Regions from separate parts of the Pseudomonas sp. S2_H01 genome, predicted to be linked through region 1. Evidence: predicted binding sites of a transcription regulator. Region 1 holds the regulator's gene; the other holds the start of a gene.
The links. Region 1 encodes sigma-54, which starts transcription at its own class of promoters, with help from an activator protein. Its sites were predicted from a motif close to ANTGGCATNNANNTTGCTNT; they were not measured.

Region 1 (9,632 bases):
TGCAGGTCCGGTACGATAATCCAGCACACCAAACAGCTTCAGTTCGCCGCCGCCGACTGCGGTGATGCACGCGTCACTCATTTAACGACCTTGTCCGGCGAGTTCTCGGTAGCGTCCTTGGCTTTGGCGACTTCACCGGCCCAACCATCAATGGTCTTGTCCAGGTTGTTGCCGTTGCGCTGCATGGCGTCGGTGAACTGATCGCGGAACAGCTTGCCAATGTTGATCCCGTTAATGATCACATTGCGTACCTTCCACTCGTTATTGATGGTCACAAGGGTGTAGGAAACGGGGTAGACCGCTCCGTTATTGCCCTTGACCGACATGTCGACGGAGGTGCGATCAGCGCCCTCTTCCTTGGCCGGGGAAACGGTAATGCCCTGGTTGTTGTACTCAAGCAGCGCGTTGCCATAGAACTGAATCAGGCTGCGCTTGAAATTTTCTTCGAAACGTTGCATCTGTGCAGGCGAAGCATTACGCGAGTACTTCACGGTCATGATGCTTTTGGAAATACCTTCAGCATCGATCACAGGACCGACGATGCCGTTCAAAGCGTCGTAAAACGCCTGCGGATCGGTTTTGTACTTGTCTTTGTTGGCAGCAAGGTCCGCCAGCAGTTGCTTGGTGGTACGGTCAACCAGGTCATGAGCGGAGGATGCAGGCGCTGCATTGGCGAACAGTGGCAGAGCAGCCAGCAGCACCAGCAAACCACGGCGCAGAATCGAGATCATGAAAAAACTCCTCATTTGGCGTCTTTACCCACGGAATTGAGCAGGAATTTACCGATCAGGTCCTCAAGTACCAACGACGACTGGGTGTCATGAATTGTGCCGCCATCCTTCAACAACTGGTCATCACCACCGACGCTGATGCCGACGTATTTTTCGCCCAGCAAGCCTGCGGTGAGAATAGAAGCCGTGGAATCGGATGGCAGGTTATTCACCCGTTTGTCCACTTCCATGGTCACCCGCCCCATGAAGGTATCGTGGTCCAGATCGATTGCAGTGACCTTGCCGATGGTCACACCGGCCATGGTCACCTTCGCTCTGACAGTCAAACCAGCGATATTGTCGAAATTTGCATAAAGTTTGTAGCTGTCGTTGGTCGCGCTGGCGCTCAGACCGCTGACCCGCAGGGCGAGCAAGAGCAAAGCCAGGATCCCGGCCAGCAGGAACAGGCCGACACCGGTTTCGAGGGAGCGGTTTTGCATCAGAAGTCTCCAAACATCAAGGCGGTCAAAATAAAGTCCAGGCCCAATACGGCCAAAGAGGCATACACCACGGTCTTGGTCGTGGCGCGACTGATCCCTTCTGAAGTGGGCTCGCAGTCATAGCCTTGAAACACGGCAATCCAGGTGACGACAAAAGCGAAAACGACGCTCTTGATGACACCATTGATGACATCGTTTGGAAAGGACACGCTGTTTTGCATGTTGGCCCAGAAAGAACCTTCATAGACGCCAAGCCAGTCGACCGCTACCCACGATCCACCCCAGATACCCACCACGCTGAAGATGATCGCCAGCACCGGCAGCGAGATGAACCCGGCCCACAGACGAGGGGCAACGATGTATTTCAGCGGGTCGACACCAATCATTTCCAGGCTGGACAACTGCTCAGTGGACTTCATGTTGCCAATTTCAGCGGTCAAGGCAGAACCTGCGCGCCCTGCGAACAGCAACGCAGTAACGACCGGCCCCAACTCGCGCAACAGCGTAAGGGCAACCATTTGCCCGACGGCTTGTTCAGAACCGTACTTGGCGAGGATGCTGAACCCTTGAAGGGCCAGAACCATCCCGATGAACACACCGGAAACGACGATGATCGCCAGCGACATGACGCCCACTGAATAAAGCTGACGCACCAACAACTGGAAGCCGCCACCGATTCCGCCTCGCCCCAGCAAGGCATGAACCAGAAAAATCCCCGAACGCCCCAGTACCGCAACAATATCGATCGCGGAGCGCCCCATCAGGCGAACACGATCCATCAATGACTTTCTGCGCATCAGCGCTTCCCCAAAAGATCTTCGCGATAATCCGGTGCCGGATAGTGAAAAGGCACGGGGCCGTCTGGATCCCCCGTCATGAACTGACGAATGCGCGGATTATCCGACTGCATCAATTCCTGCGGTGTCCCCTGCCCAAGCACCTGACCGTCACCCACCACGTATAAGTAGTCGGCAATGCTGGCGGTTTCCGCCAAGTCATGGGAAACGACAACACTGGTGATACCCAGTGCATCGTTGAGCAGACGGATCAGCCGAACCAGCACACCCATCGCGATCGGGTCTTGCCCCACGAAGGGTTCGTCGTACATGAGAATCTGCGGATCGAGCGCAATCGCTCGCGCCAGCGCCACACGGCGTTTCATGCCGCCGGACAGTTCATCCGGCATCAATTCGACAGCGCCACGCAAACCCACCGCCTGCAATTTGAGCAGGACGATGTCGCGAATCATGTCTTCAGGCAGTTTGGTATGAACACGCAGCGGGAACGCCACGTTTTCGAAAACGTCGAGATCAGTAAACAGCGCACCGCTCTGAAACAGGACACCCATCTGCTTGCGAGCATCGAAAAGATCACTGCGCGACAGCTCGGGCAGGTTCTGGCCATTGACCCAAACCTCACCGCTACTGGGGCGCAACTGTGCCCCCATCAGGCGCAGCAGGGTGGTTTTACCACTGCCTGACGGCCCCATGATGCCGGTGACTTTGCCCCGGGGGATGCGGATGTCGACATTATTAAAGATGCTGCGCGTACCGCGTTTGAAGGACAAACCCTTCAATTCGACCGCGTAGGCGTTATCGGCACTCATCTAAACTCCTTGCGATGCAGCCTGTCTCTCTCAGATGCCGCGTCCTTGACGAACGACACACTGTCTGGAGGGGCCGAACAAGCGGCGAACTATAACACCGCTCTCCGATGCCGCCAAAGCTCGCGCACGGCAAGTCGTGATAACTCCGTTATATTTCGCAAAGAACGGAAAATTCCTGCACAGCTTACGGCCTGTTTTGGGCAACGCCTGAAGGACGGCCCCGTCAACAAACACAGCGCTATAAACAAACTGCTGCGATGAAGCGTGAGGGTTTTCAACATTGCCGTTATAATCCCCGCCTTTTCACCAGACTGACCCTATTTTCGACATGACCAATGCCCGCGACCTGATTCAATCCGCTCAGTGCACCATCCGCCTTGAAATAGAGGCCGTCGAAGGCCTGCTCGCGCATATCGATGCGGATTTCGTCCGTGCCTGCGAAATGATTCTGGAAAGCCAGGGCCGCGTGGTCGTGGTCGGCATGGGCAAATCAGGACACATCGGAAAAAAGATCGCCGCGACGCTGGCCAGTACGGGCACCCCTGCGTTCTTCGTTCATCCAGCCGAAGCCAGCCATGGCGACATGGGCATGATCACCAGCGCCGACATCATCCTGGCGCTGTCCAATTCGGGCACTACCTCAGAGATCGTGACCCTGCTGCCCCTGATCAAACGCCTGGGCATCAAACTGATCAGCCTGACCGGCAATCCCGAATCCACGCTGGCGAAGGCCGCGGACGTCAGGCTCAATGCCCGTGTGGAAAAAGAAGCCTGCCCGTTGAACCTTGCGCCGACGTCGTCGACGACCGCAGCCTTGGTCATGGGCGATGCCCTGGCGGTTGCGCTGCTCGATGCGCGCGGCTTCACCGCCGAAGACTTTGCGTTCTCCCACCCAGGTGGTGCACTGGGCCGTCGCCTCCTGCTGAAAGTCGAGCATGTGATGCATACGCAAGCCGAACTGCCTCAGGTTGCTCGCGGCACACCGCTGCGCGACTCGCTGATGGAAATGACCCGCAAGGGCCTGGGCATGACCGCCATCGTCGAACCCGACGGTCGCCTCGCCGGGATCTTCACTGACGGTGATTTGCGCCGCACGCTGGACCGTGATGTCGATCTGCGCCAGGCCGTTATCGATGAAGTGATGACCGTGCACGGCAAGACCGTCCGCCCGGAGATGCTCGCCGCCGAGGCGTTGAAAATCATGGAAGATAACAAGATCGGCGCACTGATCGTGGTCGACGAGAACGATCGCCCCATCGGCGCGTTCAACCTTCAAGACCTTCTGCGCGCGGGAGTGATGTAAATGAGCGTCGATATGAATGAACTGATGCAGCGCGGCAAACACATCAAACTGGCGGTCTTCGACGTCGACGGCGTACTCACAGATGGCCGACTGTACTTCCTGGAAGATGGCAGCGAGTTCAAGACATTCAACACACTGGACGGTCAGGGCATCAAAATGCTGATCAACTCCGGTGTCGTCACGGCAATCATCAGCGGACGGAAAACCCCGGTCGTTGAGCGCCGCGCCAAAAACCTGGGCATCGCGCACCTGTACCAGGGACGTGAAGACAAACTGGTGGTACTCGACGAACTCCTGCAGCAACTGCATCTAAGCTATGAGCAGGTCGCCTACCTCGGCGACGATTTGCCTGATCTTCCGGTCATCCGCCGGGTAGGCTTGGGCATGGCCGTCGCCAACGCGGCCGGGTTTGTCCGTCAACATGCGCACGGCACCACACAAGCCAAAGGCGGCGAAGGTGCCGCGCGAGAATTCTGCGAGCTGATCCTGAGCGCTCAGGGCAATCTCGAAGCGGCACACGCCGCCTACTTATAGAAGTGCATTTATGCTGAGCAAACGATTTCGTACGTTTTTGATCTTCGGTGTGCTGGCACTGCTGCTTGCAGCGGCTGGCTACTGGAACATCAGCCCTGAAAGTTTCATGGACCAGCCCAAGGCTGCCGTGGACGAAAGCGCCATCGACTACTATGCGATGAACGCGCACAGCATTCAGTACCTGCCCGATGGCTCGATGCAATACGATATGACCGCTGACAAGGTCGAACACCTGAAGGCCACCGACGTCACCCTGATGACGACCCCGGTCCTGCAGATGTTTCGCGGATCGGAGTTCCCGTGGCATGTTCAGAGCGTGCGCGCCGAAGTGTCGCCGGGCGGGGATCACGTCGAGCTGATCGACAAGGTTCGCATCAATCGCACCGACGAAAAGAACCGAACCACCATCATCACCAGCACACGCATGACTGTCTTCCCCCAGAAGCAATATGCGGAAACCGCGCAACCCGTTAGAATCGACGGCTTTAACGGCGTGAGCACGGGTACGGGTATGAAAGCCTATCTAAAAGAAAGCAGGATACACCTGCTATCGAACGCAAGAGGACAGTATGAGGCTCCTTAAAACCCTCCCTATTTTGCTCGGTCTGGGCGCAGCACTGGGAAGCGTGAGCGCCTGGGCTCTGCCGAACGATCAGGATCAGCCTATCCGCATTCAGGCCGACGACGCCCAGCTGGACGACAAGCAAGGCATCGCCACCTATACCGGTAACGTGATCATCACCCAAGGGTCGATGAAGGTGACCGGCAACACCGTGACCATGACCCGTACGCCTGCAGGCGACATCGACGTCGTGACCTCGGTGGGCAACCTGGCCTACTTCGAGCAGTTGCAGACGGCCGGTGACACCAAACCCGTTCAGGGCTGGGGCGTCACTATTCAGTACCACGCGCCGCAAAACCGCATCGTGCTGATCGACAAGGCCAAGGTGATCGACAAGGACAGCAACGTGACGCAGGGCGAGAAAATCGTCTACGACACCGTCCGCAAACTGGCGAGTGCCGGCCGAGCCACAGGCAGCAAAGTCACCGAATCGCGCCCTCGTGTCGACATGGTGATTCAGCCGAAAAAGAAAACCGACCAGCAGAAGGCCCAGTAATGGCAACGCTGAAAGCCCAACACCTGGCCAAGGCTTACAAAAGCCGCCAGGTCGTGCGAGACGTCAGCCTGTCCATCGACAGCGGCCAGATCGTCGGTCTTCTGGGCCCTAACGGTGCAGGCAAGACCACATGCTTCTACATGATCGTGGGCCTCGTTCAGGCCGATCAGGGGCGCGTGCTGATCGACGACCAGGACGTCAGCCACCAACCGATGCACGGCCGCGCCCGCGCCGGTATCGGCTATTTGCCGCAAGAAGCCTCGATCTTCCGCAAGCTGTCGGTGTCGGACAACATCATGGCCATCCTTGAGACCCGCAAGGAGCTTGATCGCGCCGGACGTCGCAAAGAACTGGAGAGCCTGCTCCAGGAGTTCCATATCACGCACATCCGCGACAACCTGGGCATGAGCCTGTCCGGTGGTGAGCGTCGTCGCGTGGAAATCGCCCGCGCACTGGCCACGGCGCCGAAGTTCATCCTGCTCGATGAACCCTTTGCCGGGGTCGACCCGATCTCCGTGGGTGACATCAAGCAGATCATCTACCATCTCAAGGCCAAGGGTATCGGCGTTCTGATCACCGACCACAACGTCCGCGAGACCCTCGACATCTGCGAAACGGCCTACATCGTTAACGATGGGCAACTGATCGCGGAAGGCGATGCTGAAACCATCCTGGCCAACCAGTTGGTCAAAGAAGTGTATCTCGGCCACGAGTTCCGCCTGTAACCGGACGATGACAAGGGGTTGGCCGGCGACCGCAGTGTGCGCCTGACCGCCAACCTCGTTTTAATTGTCATCACACCCTAGGCAAACACTCCGGTTTCAGGCATATAATTTGCTTAAGTTGGCGCCCAGGCGCCCCAGTAGTGGATGGCGCGCATGTGCGCCGGCGAATAAGGTGTTAAGTCTCTGCCATGAAACCTTCGCTAGTCTTGAGAATGGGCCAGCAGCTGACGATGACGCCGCAGCTGCAACAGGCCATCCGCTTACTCCAACTGTCGACGCTGGATCTCCAACAGGAAATCCAGGAGGCACTGGAGTCCAACCCTATGCTCGAGCGCCAGGAAGAAGGCGACGACTTCGATAACGTCGACCCCATGGCCGACAACATCGAGCAAAAGCCCAACCCGGACGTTCAGGAACCGACTTATCAGGAGTCCGCGCCCACCGTCGACAACCTGGAAGACGGCGAATGGAGCGAGCGCATTCCCAACGAACTGCCTGTCGACACCGCCTGGGAAGACGTTTACCAGACCAGCGCCAGCAGCCTGCCCAGCAACGATGACGACGAATGGGATTTCACCACGCGCACGTCCGTCGGTGAGAGCCTGCAAAGCCATCTGCTCTGGCAGTTGAACCTGGCGCCGATGTCCGACACCGATCGCCTGATCGCTGTCACGCTGATTGACTGCATCAACAACCAAGGCTATCTCGACGAGTCCCTCGAGGAACTGCTGGACGCTTTTGATCCAGAGCTCGATATCGAACTGGACGAGATCGAGGCCGTTCTGCACCGCATTCAGCAATTCGAACCTGCCGGCATTGGTGCTCGCAACCTCAGCGAATGCCTGTTGCTGCAACTGCGTCAGTTACCGGCGAAGACCAAATGGCTCGCGGAAGCTCAACGCCTGGTCGGCGATTACATCGACCTGTTGGGCAGCCGTGACTACGCGCAACTGATGCGCCGCATGAAGCTCAAGGAAGATGATCTGCGCCAGGTCATCGAACTGGTGCAAAGCCTGAACCCGCGTCCAGGGTCCCAGATCGAGTCCACCGAAGCGGAATACGTCGTTCCCGATGTGATCGTGCGCAAGGACAACGAACGCTGGCTGGTCGAGCTCAATCAGGAAGCCGTTCCGCGCCTGCGGGTCAATCCGCAGTACGCTGGCTTTGTGCGTCGTGCCGACACGAGCGCCGACAACACCTTCATGCGCAACCAGTTGCAGGAAGCGCGCTGGTTCATCAAAAGCCTGCAGAGCCGTAACGAAACCCTGATGAAGGTTGCGACCCAGATCGTGGAACATCAGCGTGGTTTCCTTGAGTACGGTGACGAGGCGATGAAACCGCTGGTATTGCACGACATCGCCGAGGCGGTCGGCATGCACGAATCGACGATCTCGCGCGTGACCACGCAAAAGTTCATGCATACCCCGCGCGGCATCTACGAACTGAAATACTTCTTTTCCAGCCACGTCAGCACCTCTGAAGGCGGCGAATGCTCGTCTACCGCCATCCGCGCGATCATCAAAAAACTGGTTGCCGCGGAAAATCAGAAAAAGCCGTTGAGTGACAGCAAGATCGCTGGTTTACTGGAGGCACAAGGCATTCAAGTGGCCCGTCGCACCGTCGCCAAATACCGCGAGTCTCTAGGGATAGCGCCTTCCAGCGAACGCAAGCGATTGATGTAAGGGTCACAGGCCACAGCGTTCCAGTGGCAGGCAACCAAGCCTGCCTCTTAATGCACTGGCAACGAAGGAGAAGCTGTATGCAAGTCAACATCAGTGGACACCAACTGGAAGTGACCAAGCCCCTGCGCGAGTACATCGAGCTGAAGCTGAAAAAGCTCGAAGGGCACTTTGACAAGATTACCAACGTGCAGGTGACGATGGCCGTCGAGAAACTCAAACAGAAGATCGAGGCCACCCTGCATATCCACGGTGGAGAGGTGGTTGCCAATGCGGAGCATGACGACATGTACGCGGCAATCGACCTGCTCACTGACAAGCTAGACAGACAATTGCTCAAGCATAAGGAAAAGCAGCAAAGCATCCTCAAAGGTGCGGCCGCTCGCTGACACTCCCCATCCATGATCCGACTTGAAAACATTCTGACCCCTGGCCGTTCACTCGTGAACGTGCCAGGCGGCAGCAAAAAAGCCGTCCTCGAAGAGATTGCCAAAATGATCGGGCAGCAGGTGCCCGAATTCGACTGGCAAACCGTCTACGAAAGCCTTATTGCCCGCGAGAAGCTGGGTTCTACCGGCTTCGGTAACGGAATCGCGATCCCTCACTGTCGACTCAAAGGCTGCACGTCTCCGGTCAGCGCAGTGCTGCACCTGGAAAAGCCTGTCGATTTCGATGCCATCGACGGCGCCCCGGTGGACCTGCTGTTCGTGTTGCTGGTCCCTGAAGCCGCCACCGATGCACACCTCGAATTGCTCCGACAGATCGCCAGCATGCTCGACCGCGCCGATGTGCGCGCCAGCCTGCGTAACGCGAAAAGCAGCGACGAACTGTACAACGTCGTGCTCCACGTACAGAACGGGCACTGACCATGCGCATGATCATCGTCAGCGGTCGCTCCGGCTCCGGCAAGAGCACGGCCCTCGATGTTCTGGAAGACAGCGGTTTTTACTGCGTCGACAACCTGCCCGCTGGCCTGCTGCCTGAACTGGCCGAACGCGCACTGATCAACACGGAGCTGGCGGAACCTCTGCTGGCAGTGTCCATCGACGCCCGCAACCTGCCCAGTCACCTGACCCGTTTTCCGCGAATGCTCGAAGAGGTTCGCAGCCGGCACATCCGGTGCGATGTACTGTTTCTGGACGCCGAGGAGTCCACGCTGCTCAAGCGGTTCTCCGAAACCCGCCGTCGTCACCCGCTGAGCAATGCGACACGCTCGCTGGCCGAGGCGATCCGTGACGAGAAAACCTTGCTCGGGCCGATCATCGATCTCGCCGACCTGACCATCGACACGACCCACCTGAACCTCTATCAGCTGCGCGATACGCTCAAGTTACGGCTGCTGAACAAGCCTGAACCGGGTACCGCTTTCCTGATCGAATCGTTTGGCTTCAAACGGGGCATGCCCGTGGACGCGGACCTGGTGTTCGACGTTCGCTGCCTGCCTAACCCGTACTGGA
Region 2 (6,903 bases), 3.2 Mb from region 1:
AGATCGTATCAGGGCGGCAGATATCAGCTGAGGAAGCACTTCCTCGGCTGTTCACATGATTTGAGAGGCGGCATGTCTACAGGTAATTTGGATTTTGAACAGTTCCGGGTCTTCCTGGAAAAAGCCTGTGGCATTTTGCTGGGTGAAAATAAGCAGTATCTGGTCTCCAGTCGCCTGAACAAGCTGTTGGAACAGCAGGGCATCAAGTCCCTTGGGGAGTTGATCCAGCGCATCCAGAGCCAGCCGCGCAGCGGGTTGCGCGAGCAGGTGGTGGACGCGATGACCACCAACGAAACCCTGTGGTTTCGCGACACCTACCCGTTCGAGGTGCTGAAGAACAAGGTCTTGCCGGAGCAGTTGAAGGCAAGTCCCGGCCTGCGTCCTCGTATCTGGTCCGCGGCGTGTTCGTCGGGGCAGGAGCCGTATTCGCTGTCGATGTCGATCGATGAGTTTGAGCGCAGCAACCCGGGGCAGTTGAAGGCCGGTGCGCAGATCGTGGCCACGGACTTGTCGGGCAGTATGTTGAATAACTGCAAGACGGGTGAATACGACAGTCTGGCGATCGGGCGCGGTTTGTCGCCTGACCGTTTGCAGCGTTATTTTGACCAGAAGACGCCTGGGCGCTGGACGGTGAAGGCGCCTATCAAGAGTCGTGTGGAGTTTCGTTCGTTCAACCTGCTGGACAGTTATGCGGCGTTGGGCAAGTTCGATATCGTGTTTTGTCGCAACGTGCTGATCTATTTTTCGGCTGAGGTGAAGAAGGACATTCTGCTGAGGATTCATTCAACGTTGAAACCAGGCGGGTATTTGTTCCTGGGGGCTTCGGAGGCGTTGAATGGTCTGCCGGATCACTACCAGATGGTTCAGTGCAGTCCCGGGATTATTTATCAGGCCAAATGATTTCGCTGGTTATCTGAAAAAACCTCGCTTTGGCGGGGTTTTTTTATTGGTAGGTTTTGATGTGTTCTAGTTTCTTGGTGGCGCTGGTTATTGTGTGCATATCCTTTTTTGAAGGCGAGGCGGATTGCGGTTCCGCTCTTACAGCGGGTCACTTTTTTCAAGAGCCAAAAAAGTAACCAAAAAGGCCCTGCTCCTGGTTGGGCCCGACTTCGTCGGGTTCCTTCTCTCCGGCGACGCTCCGTGGGCCCGCCGCCATCGGCCATCCATGGCCGGGGGCGGCTCTCGCGGCATCCATGCCGCTCGGCCCACTGCGCGCCGCCTGCGTTCAGCCTGCACCCAAGTCGCGTTTTGTGGTGTTTGACCCGTTGGTGTACAAGAACAAAATCAAAAGCAGGAGCGGAACAAAGCATCAGGATTTCGCAATCTCTGTAGGAGCGCGCTTGCCCGCGATCTACCGCGCAGCGGTAGCGAAATCAGGCGACTCGGTTGTACCTGATACACCGCATGCACCGGATGTGCTGCCGGTTCCCGGCAGATCGCGGGCAAGCGCGCTCCTACAGGTATCGCGTCATCCGATGCTTTTGATTTTGCTTTTCTAGCGCGATAGTCCAGACACCACAAATCGCGACTTGGGCGCAGGCCGAACGCAGGCGGGCCCACGGAGCGTCGCCGGAGTGAGGGTACGACGACGAAGGAGTCGCCAAACCAGGAGTTCAGACCCTTGGTTACTTGGGGATGGTCCGGCATTCCGGTTTTCAAGTAACTCGCCGGAGGCGAAATAATTTGGCCGTTAGGCCGAATCGTGGCGATTACGGATATGTCCCGGTTCTCGAAGACAAACTGGCAGTTACCGCGTCAGCGGCAAAAAAACGGCACCCACCTTGCCGCTTGCCTCCCCACCAGCGGAAATCGCTTGCCGCTTTTCTGGCATCACCCTTGCCGATCGCCTCCGAAACCCCCGGAATACGGGCGTTTCTAAAAGTGGCACGCCGCTTGCTATCTCTCTGTCACGAACATCTGGTCAACCGGTAAAGGTTTCCCGACATGAGCATCAGCTTCGACAAAGCACTGGGCATTCACGAAAAGGCGCTGAACTTCCGCGCCCAACGTGCCGAAGTGCTGGCCAACAACATCACCAACGCCGACACGCCTAACTACAAGGCGCGCGACCTGGACTTCTCCAAGGTGTTGGCCGCTGAAAGCGACAAGGCCAACAACGGCACCTTCGCCCTCAACATGACCAACAATCGTCATATCGAAGCGCAAGGCATGACCGATGGCGACGCCAGCTTGCTGTACCGCACGCCGTCGCAGCCTTCGCTGGACCAGAACACCGTCGATTCCCAGGTCGAGAACGCCAACTACGCCGAGAACGCCATTGGCTTTCAGGCCAGTTTCACGTTGCTCAACAGTAAGTTCAAAGGGCTGGTAGCAGCCCTGCGTGGAGAGTAATTCATGTCGCTATCCAGTGTTTTCAATATCGCCGGCAGTGGCATGAGTGCGCAGAACACTCGCCTGAACACCGTCGCCAGTAACATCGCCAACGCCGAGACTGTTTCGTCCAGTCTGGACAAGACCTACCGCGCCCGTCACCCGGTGTTCGCCACTGTGTTTCAAGGGCAGGAGTCCGGCGGCAGCGCGTCGCTGTTCGAAGATCAGGGGCAGGCCGGCACCGGCGTGCAGGTGTCCGGCATCGTCGAAGATTCTTCCAATCTGGAAGCACGTTACGAGCCCAACCATCCAGCAGCCGACAAGAACGGTTACGTCTATTACCCGAACGTCAACGTCGTCAATGAGATGGCTGACATGATTTCGGCGAGCCGCTCGTTCCAGACCAACGCGGAAGTCATGAACACCGCCAAAACAATGATGCAGAAGGTCCTGACTCTGGGTCAGTGATAAGGGGCGAATGCAATGAGCGTGACTAACGACACGACGACCAGCGACTACCTCAAGTCGTTGCAGACGGTGACCTCCGGCAAGACCGGCGACTCCGCCACGGGCGCCAGCACGCTGGGCAAGGACTCGTTCCTGCAGCTGCTGGTCACCCAGATGCAAAACCAGAACCCGCTCGACCCGCAAGACAACAGCGAATTCGTGGCGCAACTGGCGCAGTTCAGCAGCCTGGAAACCATGCAGAACCTGAGCACATCGGTTGATGCGATTGGCGGCATGTACCAGTCATCGCAAGCGCTGCAAGCGTCGTCGCTGGTGGGTCGCTCGGTGATCGTCGACAGCGGTTCGACCAACGTGGACACCACTAAGGGCATGACCGGTCAGGTCGTTCTGCCTTCTACCAGCACCGTGACCAGCGTCGATGTTTACGACAGCACCGGCACCATCGTGCGCACGATCGACCTCGGTGAGCAGAAAGCCGGCAATGCCAGCTTTACCTGGGATGGCAAAGACGACGCGGGCCAGACACTGGCGACCGGTAACTACAGCTTTAAAGCGTCGGGCAGCCTGGACGGTACGAAAACAGGGCTCACGACCTACCTCCCTGCGACGGTGACCAGCGTCACCATGGGCACGGCTGGCACTGCCATGACGCTTAACCTGGCCAACGGCGAAAACATCGCCTTGTCCAAAGTTCAACAAATCGGAATCTAGAGCCGACTCGACGGCGCAGGAGTGATACATGTCTTTCAATATCGGTCTGAGTGGGCTCTACGCAGCAAATAAAAGTCTCGACGTCACCGGCAACAACATTGCCAACGTCGCGACCGTCGGCTTCAAGTCGTCCCGTGCCGAGTTCGCCGACCAGTACGCGCAATCCATTCGCGGTACGTCCGGTGGCACCAGCGTCGGCAGCGGCGTGACCACCGCAGCGGTCACGCAGAACTTCACCCAAGGTGCGTTGACCACCGGTACCGGTCGTGATCTCGACCTGGCAATCAACGGCAACGGCTTCTTCATGGTCAGCAACAATGGCGAGAAGCTGTACACCCGTGCCGGTAACTTCCACACCGACACCGCCGGCAACGTCATCGACACCAACGGCAATAATCTGCAGGGTTATGGCGTTGATGCCAATGGCAACGTGAAGACGGGCGTTTTGACCAACCTCAAGGTCGACACCTCGAACATGCCGCCGAAGGCGACCAGCGAGATCACCATCAGCTCGAACCTGAATTCCGCTACAGAAATCAACACCGCTGCGGCGTTCGATCCGGCGAAGGTCGAGACCTATGACCTGACCTACAGCACCAAGATCTACGACAGTCAGGGTAACGAACACCAGCTGAACCAGTATTTCCGGAAGACGGGACTCAATACCTGGGACATGTACACACAGATCGACGGCCGCAGCATCAGTGACCCGACGCAGACCACGCCGGATGTGACCAATCTGACGTTCGATTCGGCGGGTAACATGGTCACCACGCCAGCGCCGACTTCGACTGCCAACATGGTGGTGAACGCCGACGGTACGTTCACCATCGCGAACTGGATCCCAGGCCAAAGCAAGACCGTAGGCTCCACCACCACCTGGGCAGCCAACGGCGCCGCCGCAGCAGCGGGTGGCATGAAGTTCGACATGTTGGCGACCACGCAGACCAATGCTACTGGCGGTGCGATCTCCAAGAATCAAAATGGTAACTACACCGGCCAGATCAGTGCGATGAGCGTTGACTCCTCGGGTAAGCTGTTCGCTACCTACACCAATGGTTTGTCTCAGACTATCGGCCAGGTAGCGTTGACATCTTTCGCCAACGTCCAGGGCCTGTCTCCGGCGGGCGGTACCATGTGGCGTGAAACCTACGCTTCGGGCATTCCGGTGACCGGCGCGCCGGAGTCCGGTACGTTGGGCAACATTACCGGTTCGGCGCTGGAAGAGTCCAACGTTGACCTGACCACCGAACTGGTCGAGCTGATCAAGGCGCAAAGTAACTATCAGGCGAACGCGAAGACCATTTCGACTGAAAGCACCATCATGCAGACCACGATTCAGATGACCTGATAACGGTTCTTTTTTATTGAGCCCCTCCTCGGAGGGGCTTTTTTTTTGAGTGTTAGAAACTGAATCGGGTTCGGCCCTCAGGACGAACCATCAGCGTCATTCCAAACAGGATCTTCATCCGAATCACAGCAGCACAGCCGCCCCATGCGGTGCAAAAAACATCAAGAGTCATCCCACTCTCTTCCTGGAAATTTCCTACTTCCGTTAATGCGAGACTCAAATTCGCTGACAAATAAATGCCATTGAAAGGTCGCTTTCGATCGCATTCGTTTGCCTGCGAAACCCATGCATTGACGGACGTGCCGTGCATAGCGGCTCAGGGAGAGTTCATGTCATTCAACATCGCAGTGGCCGGTCTGCACGCGGCGCATAAACGAATGGAAGTTGCCGGCAATAACATTGCCAACGTCCATACCTCAGGTTTCAAGTCTTCGCGCGCGGAATTCGCCGCGGTTTATTCTTCTGCAGGCCTGGGGAGCGGTCGATCTTCAGGTGATGGCGTACGCGTGGCGGATGTCTCGCAAAACTTCGCGCAGGGGGGCGCTAAATCGAGCGAGGGACGCCCGCTAGACATGCGGATCCAGGGCCAGGGTTTTTTCGTGATGAGCGACGGCGGCGCATTGAGCTACACGCGCTCGGGGGCCTTTCACATGGACAAGGAAAACTTCGTGGTCGATGCCCAGGGCAGTCGGTTGCAAGGGTATGGCGTCAATAACGAAGGCGAACTCATCAGCGGGGTGCGAAGTGACCTGAAAATCGACACCGCCAATCTTGCACCTGAACCCACGAGCAAGGTGGGGCAGACCGTAAACCTTGACGCCGCCACGGCTTCGCTGGCGGCTGTTCCGCGTTTCAATCCCGATGATTCACGTACGTATACACGTATGGTCAGCCGCACGATTCAGGACGCGGGCGTGCCGGAAGTGAAGGAGGTTCTGGGTATCGACGCTGCGGGGAACAGCACCGTCGTGGTCCCGGCAAAAGCCGCTGTGCCACCGCAGGATCATGAGCTCAAGCAATACTTCGTCAAGCTCGATGACAACACCTGGACCTCGTATATCCTCATCGACGGCATCAATCCGCTGGACCCTTCTAACAGGTCGCCGCTGGAAGTGGGGTTGCACACTGCGCCCAACGGCGCGCTGTCCCTGACCGGCAATTCGGCGGCGATCGACAAGACGTCCAACACTGAACTGGCCCTGCGAGACTGGCGCCCGGCGATCAAGGTCAATGGCGGCTGGGTGCCGAGTGACGCGGCCAATGCCGGTCCGATTTCCATCCCGCTCAGCGATGGCAGCGGCAGTTTGCTCAGCCCGACGGACGCCGTCATCCCGCGTCCGGTTCCGACGTTCAACCCGAACGACCTGTCCACCTACAACAAGGTGTTCACCTCAACCGTGTTCGACAGCCTTGGCAACGCGCACCCGATGGCGCAGTACTTCGTCAAGGACGGCAGCAACAGCTGGAAGATGCATGTGCTGGTCGACGGTCTGAACCCCCAGGACCCCAGCCGCAAGGATCCGGTGACGGCGAGCATGCTGTTCGACAGTCGTGGCAACTTGCAGTCGTTGGTTGGCGGTGCCGGGTTGGTGGGGGCGAGCCAGACATTGACCCTGACGGGCTGGGTGCCGGCCAAGCCGATGGAGGGCGGTCGCCCCGGCAGTTCGTGGGGCAGCAATGGCGCTTCGGCCAACGGTGACGGGATCGTCATGGACATGAGCAAGCTCAGCCAGTACCGCGCACCCACGGCCTTGACCTCGCCGGTGGTCGATGGGCATGCGCCGGGGGAAATCCGGGCGATCTCGATTGATCGCACGGGTGTCATCAGTGCCGGTTTCAGCAACGGCCTGCACCGCAAGATCGGTCAGGTCATGCTTGCCAGTTTCACCAACGAACAGGGTCTGCAGGCCATCACCGGCACGCGCTGGAAAGAAACCCATGAATCGGGCGTCGCCCAGTACGACGGGGCGGCGATCGGCAGTCTGGGCAGTATCGCCGAGCAGTCACTGGAGGGCTCCAACGTCGATTTGTCGCAGGAGTTG

Region 2: a site for sigma-54 is predicted at 1,881-1,900, ahead of flgB (flagellar basal body rod protein FlgB). Genes of this name have one in related genera too.

What each region holds. Positions count from the first base shown of each region.
Region 1 covers NZ_CP162756.1:3,522,036-3,531,667, reverse strand. Annotated here, with positions in the region: gene AB4N84_RS15785 (STAS domain-containing protein) at 1-81, opposite strand, end outside; gene AB4N84_RS15780 (MlaC/ttg2D family ABC transporter substrate-binding protein) at 78-731, opposite strand; gene mlaD (outer membrane lipid asymmetry maintenance protein MlaD) at 743-1,210, opposite strand; gene mlaE (lipid asymmetry maintenance ABC transporter permease subunit MlaE) at 1,210-2,007, opposite strand; gene AB4N84_RS15765 (ATP-binding cassette domain-containing protein) at 2,007-2,816, opposite strand; gene AB4N84_RS15760 (KpsF/GutQ family sugar-phosphate isomerase) at 3,145-4,119, shown strand; gene AB4N84_RS15755 (KdsC family phosphatase) at 4,120-4,653, shown strand; gene lptC (LPS export ABC transporter periplasmic protein LptC) at 4,664-5,236, shown strand; gene lptA (lipopolysaccharide transport periplasmic protein LptA) at 5,223-5,771, shown strand; gene lptB (LPS export ABC transporter ATP-binding protein) at 5,771-6,496, shown strand; gene AB4N84_RS15735 (RNA polymerase factor sigma-54) at 6,685-8,178, shown strand; gene hpf (ribosome hibernation-promoting factor, HPF/YfiA family) at 8,256-8,564, shown strand; gene ptsN (PTS IIA-like nitrogen regulatory protein PtsN) at 8,577-9,041, shown strand; gene rapZ (RNase adapter RapZ) at 9,044-9,632, shown strand, end outside.
Region 2 covers NZ_CP162756.1:350,667-357,569, reverse strand. Annotated here, with positions in the region: gene AB4N84_RS01635 (chemotaxis protein CheV) at 1-31, shown strand, start outside; gene cheR (protein-glutamate O-methyltransferase CheR) at 73-900, shown strand; gene flgB (flagellar basal body rod protein FlgB) at 1,945-2,352, shown strand; gene flgC (flagellar basal body rod protein FlgC) at 2,356-2,799, shown strand; gene flgD (flagellar hook assembly protein FlgD) at 2,815-3,510, shown strand; gene flgE (flagellar hook protein FlgE) at 3,539-4,861, shown strand; gene AB4N84_RS01605 (flagellar hook protein FlgE) at 5,191-6,903, shown strand, end outside.